Blastochloris viridis: one gene and its partner. Each later gene encodes a partner of the first gene's protein in a complex. Links are inferred from orthologs where the notes say so. Each region holds a gene or a part of one and is shown on either strand. Other genes may lie near its edges.

Region 1 (4,678 bases):
CGCAGCACGTCGTCGCCGGCGTCGTGGCCGAAGGTGTCGTTAACCGCCTTGAAGTGGTCGATGTCGAGGATCAGCAGCGACACCGGCTTGGCCCGCGCCGTCGCCCGCTCCAGCACCGCGCCGAGGTGGCTTTCCATGTAACGGCGATTGTGCAGCCCGGTCAGCCCGTCGGTGATGGCGAGTTCCATCGAGTGCTGAACGTTGTCGCGCAGCCTATCGGCGTAACGGCGTTTCTTAACCTGGGTGCGCGCCCGCGCCAGCAACTCCTGGCGATCAATCGGCCGCAGCAGGTAGTCGTTGACGCCCAGCTCCAGCGCCCGCATCAGCCGCTCGCTGTCGTCGGCCTCGACCAGCACCAGGACCGGCACGTGGCGGGTGCGATCGAGCGATCGCAGTTGGCCACACAGCCGAAGCCCGTCGAAACCGTTCAGCCCCAGGCTGACGATGACGAGGTCGAAATTGCCCTCCGCGGCGCGGAACAGCGCTTCCTGCGGGTCGGCCTCCACCTCCACGGTCTGCTCGTGCTGCAGCGCCGCGCTGATACGCTCGGCCGCCGACGGCCGGTCCTCGACGATCAACACCCGGCCGCCCACGCCGGTTTCGACCGCGGCCTCGGCGAGCGGATCGGCGAGGCCGATCTCGCGCGAGGTCGCCGCCCGCATCCGGAGTTCGTCGAGCACCAGCTTCAGCCGCACCAGCGAGCGCACCCGCGTCAGCAGCGCCACCTCGTTGACCGGCTTGGTGAGAAAGTCATCGGCGCCGGCCTCCAAACCCTTGATGCGATCGGAGGCCTGGTCGAGCGCCGTGACCATGATCACCGGAACATGGTCGGTCAGCGGGTTCGCCTTCAGGCGACGGCACACCTCGAACCCGTCCATGCCCGGCATCATGACGTCGAGCAACACGATGTCACACTGGGCGCGAGTGCAGATGTCGAGCGCCTCCACCCCCCCGGCCGCGGCCACGACGTCAAAGTACTCGGCGGTCAGCCGTGCCTCGAGCAGCTTGATGTTGGCCGGGACGTCGTCGACGACCAGAACGCGGGCACTCATCGGGAAACTCTCACGCCAACGGGGAAAAATCGGAGCGCTCAGGCGTCTCCGACGAATTGGCGCACGGTTTCGATGAACTTGCCGATCGAGATCGGCTTGGACAGGTAGGCCTCGCAGCCGCCCTCGCGGATGCGCTCCTCGTCGCCCTTCATGGCGAAGGCGGTGACGGCGACCACCGGGATTGACTTGAGCTGGGGGTCGTCCTTGATCCACTTGGTGACGTCGAGCCCGGAGATTTCCGGCAGCTGGATGTCCATCAAGATGAGATCGGGCCGGTGCTGGCGGGCGATGTCGAGCGCATCGATGCCGTTTCGGGTCATCAGCGTCGCATAGCCGTGCGCTTCCAGGAGGTCGTGGAAGAGCTTCATATTGAGCTCGTTGTCCTCGACGATGAGCACGGTTTTCGGCATGATCCTGCTCCGGCCGCAAGGGGGGCGCTCCGGTCGATGTCGGGTCAAGCCGGCAGCGGGAGAGCGTTTCGCGTCATCCTAAGTATCAAGCGTTACGGAAAGGCAAATGGATCCCTTTCGCCGTCGGGCAGATTCGATGGACAGGTCACGGGCCGAGTTCGTCGGCGCCACTGCGCTCGGCGTGGTGGCGAGCGACCCGGAACGACTTGGCCTGTTCCTTGCGTTGAGCGGGATCGGCCCCGAAACCTTGCGCGAATCCGCCGCCCAGCCCGGCTTCCTGCTCGCGGTGCTCGATTTCGTGCTCTCCGACGACGATCTGGTGCGGGTGGTGGCGAAGGCCGCCGACATTGCGCCGACCGCGGTGGCGAGCGCGCGCGACCAGCTGGCCGGGCCGGCGCCGGGCTGAAGCGATGCCTGCCTTCTGCCGCGACTGTCTTGCCGCCGCCCCGGACGGGACGGTGCGGTGCGGGCAGTGCGGCTCGCCCCGCCTCGCCTGTCATCCCGAACTCGACACCCTGGCGATTGCCCACGTCGACTGCGATGCCTTCTACGCCGCGGTGGAAAAGCGCGACAACCCCGCCCTCACCGACCAGCCGGTGATCATCGGTGGCGGTCGCCGCGGCGTGGTCGCCACCGCCTGCTACGTCGCCCGCACCTACGGCGTGAAGTCGGCCATGCCGATGTTCAAGGCGCTCAAGCTGTGCCCGGACGCAGTGGTGATCGGCCCGGACATGGCGAAGTATGCTCGGGTCGGCCGCGAGGTGCGGGCACGCATGCTGGCACTGACGCCGCTGGTCGAGCCGTTGTCGATCGACGAGGCATTTCTCGACCTTCGCGGCACCGAAGCCCTGCACGGCATGACGCCGGCGCGGGTGCTGGCCCGCTTCGCCGCCTCGATTGAGCGCGAGGTCGGCATCACCGTCTCGGTCGGGCTCGCCCCGAACAAGTTCCTGGCCAAGATCGCCTCCGACCTCGACAAGCCGCGCGGCTTCTCGGTGATCGGCGCCGCCGACGCCGCGGCCTTCCTGGCCGACAAGCCGGTGTCGATCATTTGGGGCGTCGGCAAGGTGTCGGCGGAGCGGCTTGCCGCCGATGGCTTGCGCACGGTTGGCGACCTCGCCAGCGCCGACGAGGCCCACCTCGCCCACCGTTATGGCGGCGAGGGCCTGCGGCTCGCCCGCCTCGCCAAAGGCCGCGACGACCGCCCGGTGGTGGCCGAGCACGAAACCAAGAGCATTTCCAACGAGACCACCTTCGACGTCGACCTCGCCGCGCGTGGCGAGCTGGAGCCGGTGCTGTGGCGGCTGTCGGAGAAGGTGGCGCAACGGCTGAAGGCGGCCGGCCTCGCCGGCCACACCGTGACGCTGAAGCTGAAGACCGCCGACTTCCACCTCCGGACCCGCGCCCGCGCGCTGCCCCACCCGACGCGGCTCGCCCGCCGCATCTTCGACGCCGGGCGGGAGCTGCTGGCGCGCGAGACCGACGGCACCCGCTACCGCCTGATCGGCATCGGCGTGTCGAATCTCACCGATATTGCCGAGGCCGACCCGGTCGACCTCGTCGACAGCTCCGGCCCGCGCACCGCCGCCATGGAAGCGGCGGTCGACGCCCTGCGGGCCAAGTTCGGCTCAGGCGCCGTCGAACGCGGCATCGCGTTCGGCCACCGCCGCGGCCGGCGGTGACGGGTGCAGCGAAGACTGGGTGATAAGGTTTGCGGATTACCGGTCCCGTCGCCTCAGCGCGCCGGTCTCGTCGACCCGACGCAGCGCCGCAAGTTCCGCCGCAGTCGGCTCCGGCACCGGGCTCGCTGCCGGCGACACCTTCAGATCCCACCCGGTGGCGGCCCGGACCTCGTCAATGCCGGAGAACGCAAACCAGCCATCAAGCTCGAATTCCTTCGACTCAGGATGCGGCCGCAGAATGCCGAGCGTGGTAATGATCGCCGACGGGCCGCCACCGACGAAGCCCGCGCGACTGCGGGTGTCCGCTCCGTCGAGATAGCCCGGCGAGCTGATGTAGGCGACGCGTTCGGTGAAACGCTTCTTTTCGTGAGCCACCATGATCACCACCCGCTTGGCGCCGCTGGCGATATCGTTGGCGCCGCCGGCCCCGGTCAGTCGGGTCTTCGGCGGGCGGTACTCCTCGCCGATCTCGCTGCCCCAGATACCGGTGGTGTTGACATTGCCGAACTTATCAACCTCGGCGGCGCCGATGATGCCAACGTCGCACCGGCCGGACGCCACGAAGCAGCCAAGCGCATCCAGCGCAGAGGTGAAACTGGTGGCGTTGGTCGAGAGCCGGTTGCACTCGATGCCCCACGGCAGGCCGCCGACGGGGCTTGAGCCATAAACGCCGCCCTCGGTCATCGCCCGAACGTCAGGGGCGTGGCAAGCCTTGGCGAAATAGCCGGCAAGCATCGACAGACCGACGCCGAAGATCGCGAGCTCGCCGTCGCGGATCTCGCGGCCGGTGGCGATCGCCATCATTTCCTGCCGGGTATAGGCGTGGTGGGTGCCGGTCGCGTCGCTCATGCTTCGGCCTCCCTGGCCATCAGATCCGCGACCTCCTCGTCAGGGAGGATCCAGCGGCGGAACGGGTCGAGCAGAAACCCCGTTGCCGTCGCCTCCAGGCGCTTGCGGGTCTCGGCGCCGATCATCTCGAGATAATCGTCGAGGTCGCTCCAGCCCAGCACGTAGTCCCGGAGATAGGCCGCCGTGCCCTCCTCCGTCGCCAACGCGGCGTTCATCGCCTTCATGTGTGCCTCGTCGCAGTCATGGACGCCGGGTGAGGCCTGCGGCCATGCTGCGAACGGCCAGTGCACCACCGCCTCGACCACCATGTCGGGAATGCGCACGAGATTGGGAAACTGACGAATGCAATCCTGATCGACGATGGCGTCCGCGATCAGCACCACGCGCTTGGCTGCCCGCGACAGTTCGAACCGGCTCCATTCAGTGCCGAGCATGATCGCATTGCCGACGGCGTCCGACAGCGTGACGTGGATGGCGGCAAGATCCGGCGTCAGCGGCTTCAGCGCACCGACCTGCCGGCCGGTGAACGGATCGGTGACGAACGGAATCTTGGAATGATGGTCGATGGGATTGAACGCGCTGTAATGCTGGATGTCCGAATGAATGTTCACGGTCGCCGGCACGAACGGCCACCTCAAGGCGCCGCCAAGCAGACGCAGCGGCAGCGACAGGTTGGAATAGTCCT
Region 2 (4,326 bases), 1.1 Mb from region 1 along the record:
GTTGCGAACGCTGATAGGCTCAGTTGGACGCGGCTCCGGCTCGACGTGGGCGCCGAGTGCACCGCCGGCGGACGAGGTGGCGGCGGCGGGCCCGGGATCCGGTCCGGCACCTAACGCGTGACATCAACCGGCGCCGCTGGCGCGCTTTCGGCGCGCCGCCCCGGTATCTCTTCAGTACAAGTTGAGTTTTGCTCTCTGCCCTAATCGGGCAGAGCGAGGTCCTTGCGACCCTATCGATAAGAAAATGGAGCGGCAAATGTACAAGAGCGAAGGTATCGCGAGCGGGTTTTTCCCCGGCCACAAGTCGGCGCGACCCGCGCAGGGGTCATTTGCCCGCACGCCGGCGCGTTTCGACTCGCAGACGGCCGCTGCTTCCTGGGATCGTGTGCGCTCGCGCCTGAAGTCGACGCTGGGCGAGGAGGTTTATACGAGCTGGTTCGCCTGCATGCAGCTCGACGCCGTGGCGGGCGAGGGCGTGCAGCTGTCGGTGCCGACCCGGTTTCTGAAGAGCTGGATCCAGACCCATTATGCCGAGCCGCTCGACACTTTTTGGCGCGAGGAGGTGCCGACCCTCAAGCAGGTCGACCTCGTGGTGCGCTCGGCGGTGGCCCGCATGCCGCTCCGTCCGGTCGGCGAGCAGGCCGCAGCGCCGAAGGCGACGGCTGCCGCCGCCGTTGCGCCGAGGCCGCGCACGGCCGTGCCGTTTGCCGCCGAGGCGCCGATGGCGAGCGTCGACGGGCTGCCGGCCTCGCCGCTCGACCCGCGGCTGAATTTCGATACCTTCGTGGTCGGCCGCTCCAACACCCTGGCACACGCCGCCGCACGGGAGATCTCCGAGTGCCGCGCCGGCGAGAGCACCCGCTTCAACCCGCTCTACGTCCATTCCGCCGTCGGGCTCGGCAAAACCCACCTGCTGCAGGCGATTGCGTGGCAGGCCAGCCGGCTCGGCCGCCGCGTGCTCTACCTCACCGCCGAGAAGTTCATGTTCGGCTTCGTCGCGGCGCTGAAGAATCAGACCGCGCTGGCGTTCAAGGAGGCGCTGCGCGGCATCGACCTTTTGATCATCGACGATCTGCAGTTCCTGCAAGGCAAGTCGGTGCAGCAGGAGTTCTGTCACACTCTCAATGCCTTGATCGATTCGGGCCGTCCGGTGGTGATCGCCGCCGACCGTCCGCCGGCGGAACTTGAGAGCCTGGACGAGCGGGTGCGCTCGCGCCTCGCCGGCGGCCTGCCGGTCGAGATCGGGCCGCTCGAGGAGGAGCTGCGCCGCTCGATCCTCGCCGCCCGCATCGGCCAGATCCGCGCCAAGCACCCGGGCTTCGAGGTGCCGGACGAGGTGGTCGGCTACGTCGCGGCCCAGGTCACTGCCAATGGCCGCGACCTCGACGGTGCCCTGAACCGGCTGCTCGCCCACAACACGCTGACCAGCTGCGCGGTGACGCTGGAGATGGCCGAGCACGCCATCCGCGATCTGGTGCGCAGCCCCGATAACACCAAACGGGTGCGGATCGAGGACATCATCCGCATCGTCGCCGAGCATTCCGGCATCACCAAGCAGGATGTCCTGTCCTCGCGCCGCACCGCCAATGTGGTGCTGCCGCGTCAGGTCGCGATGTACCTTGCCAAGACCCTGACGCTGCGCTCGCTGCCGGAAATCGGCCGGAGGTTCGGCGGCCGCGATCACACCACGGTGCTGCACGCCGTACGCAAGATCGAGGGCAAGACCAAGACCGATCGCGGCTTTGCCGAAGAGGTCGAGCTTCTCAAACGCCGAATTCTCGAATAAACACGTCAGTCCGGCGCGGAAGCGGGCTGAAGCGCGGCGGGCCTGCCCGAGGCGCAATGGCCTGCGCTCCGGTTCGGCGTTTGCCGAAACTGTCGGGCGTTTCGCTGACGCGGCGACGGATGTATTTGCTGGATTGTCTGCCGTGCGGTTGCGTGTCGCCGGCCTTCGAGGTGTCTTCATGCGTACCGTTGTTGAGCGCGCTGACCTCGCAAAATCGCTCGGCCACGTCCACCGGGTGGTGGAGCGGCGCAATACCATTCCGATTCTCGGCAATGTGCTGCTGCGTGCCGACGGCGCCCGGCTCGAGATGAAGGCCACCGACCTCGACCTCGAGGTGGTCGAATCGATTGCCGCCGACGTCAAGGTGGCCGGCGCCACCACCGTGCCGGCGCACATGTTCTACGACATCGTGCGCAAGCTGCCGGAGGGCGCCGAGATCTCGCTCGAGGCGGACGCTGAAAAGGGCACGCTGGTGATCCGTGCCGGTCGCGCCCGCTTCCAGTTGCAGACGCTGCCGGAGTCCGACTTCCCCGACCTCACCGCCGGCGAGTTCGGCCACCGCTTCGCGCTCAGCGCCGCCGAGCTCAAGCGCCTGGTCGACAAGACCCAGTTCGCGATCTCGACCGAGGAGACGCGCTACTATCTCAACGGCATCTACCTCCACACCGTGCCGGGTGCGGACGTCGAGTTGCTGCGCGCGGTCGCCACCGACGGCCACCGCCTCGCCCAGATCGAGCTGCCGGCGCCGGCCGGCGCGGTCGGCATGCCGGGCGTGATCGTGCCGCGCAAGACCGTGGCCGAGGTGCAGCGCCTGATGGAGGATGGCTCGGCCGAGGTGGTGGTGGAACTCTCCACCGCCAAGATCCGCTTTGCCTTCGGCGACATCGTGCTGACCTCCAAGCTGATCGACGGCACCTTTCCCGATTATGTGCGGGTGATCCCGGTCGCCAACGACAAGACCCTGGTAGTCGACAAGGCCGATTTTGCTGCGGCGATCGACCGGGTGTCGACGGTGTCGAGCGAACGCGGCCGCGCCGTCAAGCTGGCGCTGTCGGAGGGCAAGCTGGTGCTGACGGTGGTGAACCCCGACTCCGGCTCTGCCACCGAGGAGATCGAGGCCGAATACGCCGCCGATCCGCTCGAGATCGGCTTCAACTCGCGTTATCTGCTGGAGATCACTGGCCAGCTCGAGGGCGACGAGGCCGAGCTGAAACTGGCCGACCCCGGCTCGCCGACCCTGGTGCGCGACAAGGGCAGCCAGGGCGCGCTCTATGTGCTGATGCCGATGCGGGTGTGAGCGGGCGAGGTCGGCGGGATTCGGGCCGGCGCAGGGTCGGCAGATGATGACCTCGGTCGAGGCTCCGCCCGATTGCCGCCCCGCCGCGCGGGTGCGGCGGCTGGCGCTGGTGAATTTCCGCTCCTGGCGCCACGTGGTGATCGAGCCCGGCGCGGCCTCGGTGGTGCTGGTCGGCGCCAATGGTGCCGGCAAGACCAACATTCTCGAAGCGATCTCCTTCCTCGCCCCCGGCCGCGGCCTGCGCCGCGCCACGCTGGAGGAGGTGGCGCGGGTCGGCGACGGCTTGTCCGGCGATGGACCGCCCGGCGACGGATCTTCGGGCGATGGATCCTTGGGCGAAGGATCCTGGGCGGTGTCCGCCGAGATCGACGGACAGGTCGGGCCGGCGCTGCTCGGCACCGGCATTGCGCCGCGCGGCGCGGGCGGGCCGCCCACCGTCCGGGAGTGCCGCATCGACCGCGCCCCGGTCGGCTCGGCGGCGGCGTTCGCCGAGCATCTCGCGATCGCCTGGCTGATCCCGCAGATGGACCAGCTGTTCACCGGGCCGGCCGCCGAGCGGCGGCGCTTTCTCGACCGCATGGTGCTGGCGGTCGATCCCACCCATGGCGGGCGCATCAACGCGCTGGAGCGGGCGCTGCGCTCGCGCAACCGTCTCCTGGAGCAGGGCACGGCTGACACGCGCTGGCTCGACGCGGTTGAGCACGAGGTCGCCGAGGTGGCGGTGGCGGTGGCGGCGGCGCGGGCCGAGACGGTGCGCCGGCTGGTCGGCGAGATCGCCGCGACGCGCGCGGCGTCCGGGCCGTTTCCGTGGGCCGGCATTGCCGTCGACGGCTGGCTGGAGGCGGAGGTCGGCGGCACCCCGGCGCTGGCGCTGGAGGATCGCTACCGCGCCCGCCTCGCCGACGCCCGTGCGCGCGACCGCGCCGCCGGTCGCACGTTGGAGGGGCCGCACCGCTCCGACCTCATCGTCATCTACGGTCCCAAGGGCGTGCCGGCGGCGAGCGCCTCGACCGGCGAGCAGAAGGCGCTGCTGGTCGGGCTGGTGCTGGCGCAGGTGCGGCTGGTCGGGGCGATGACCGGCCTCTTGCCGGTGCTGCTGCTCGACGAGATCGCCGCCCATTTCGATCCCGACCGCCGGGCCGCGCTTCACCGCGCGCTGGCCGATCTCGGCGTGCAGGCGTGGATGACCGGCACCGACGCTGCGGCGTTCGCGGCGGTGGGGGCGGAGACGGTGCAGTTCCGG

What was found. Proteins that work in one complex are often made in the same cells at the same time.
Region 2: the proteins of BVIR_RS07735 (region 1) and dnaN are in contact, whole or in part, in a solved structure (PDB 1OK7), measured with the Escherichia coli proteins. The link is inferred for Blastochloris viridis from one-to-one orthologs.

What each region holds. Positions count from the first base shown.
Region 1 is NZ_CP012946.1:1,737,904-1,742,581, reverse strand. Bases 1,107-4,008 are described here. They hold BVIR_RS07735 (DNA polymerase IV), read left to right. Parts: upstream 1,107-1,872; coding sequence 1,873-3,144; downstream 3,145-4,008. Other genes in these bases: BVIR_RS07725 (CoA transferase subunit A), read right to left, coding at 3,990-4,008; BVIR_RS07730 (CoA-transferase subunit beta), read right to left, coding at 3,181-3,993; BVIR_RS07740 (DUF3572 domain-containing protein), read left to right, coding at 1,599-1,868; BVIR_RS07745 (response regulator), read right to left, coding at 1,107-1,462. Also shown: BVIR_RS07750 (PleD family two-component system response regulator), read right to left, coding at 1-1,052; more of BVIR_RS07745, read right to left, coding at 1,091-1,106; more of BVIR_RS07725, read right to left, coding at 4,009-4,678. UniProt on the Escherichia coli protein: Poorly processive, error-prone DNA polymerase involved in translesion repair and untargeted mutagenesis. Copies undamaged DNA at stalled replication forks, which arise in vivo from mismatched or misaligned primer ends.
Region 2 is NZ_CP012946.1:599,868-604,193, forward strand. The notes cover bases 1,099-4,023. They hold dnaN (DNA polymerase III subunit beta), read left to right. Parts: upstream 1,099-1,964; coding sequence 1,965-3,083; downstream 3,084-4,023. Other genes in these bases: dnaA (chromosomal replication initiator protein DnaA), read left to right, coding at 1,099-1,786; BVIR_RS02740 (DNA replication/repair protein RecF), read left to right, coding at 3,127-4,023. In the rest of the region: more of dnaA, read left to right, coding at 257-1,098; more of BVIR_RS02740, read left to right, coding at 4,024-4,326. UniProt on the Escherichia coli protein: Confers DNA tethering and processivity to DNA polymerases and other proteins. Acts as a clamp, forming a ring around DNA (a reaction catalyzed by the clamp-loading complex) which diffuses in an ATP-independent manner freely and bidirectionally along dsDNA.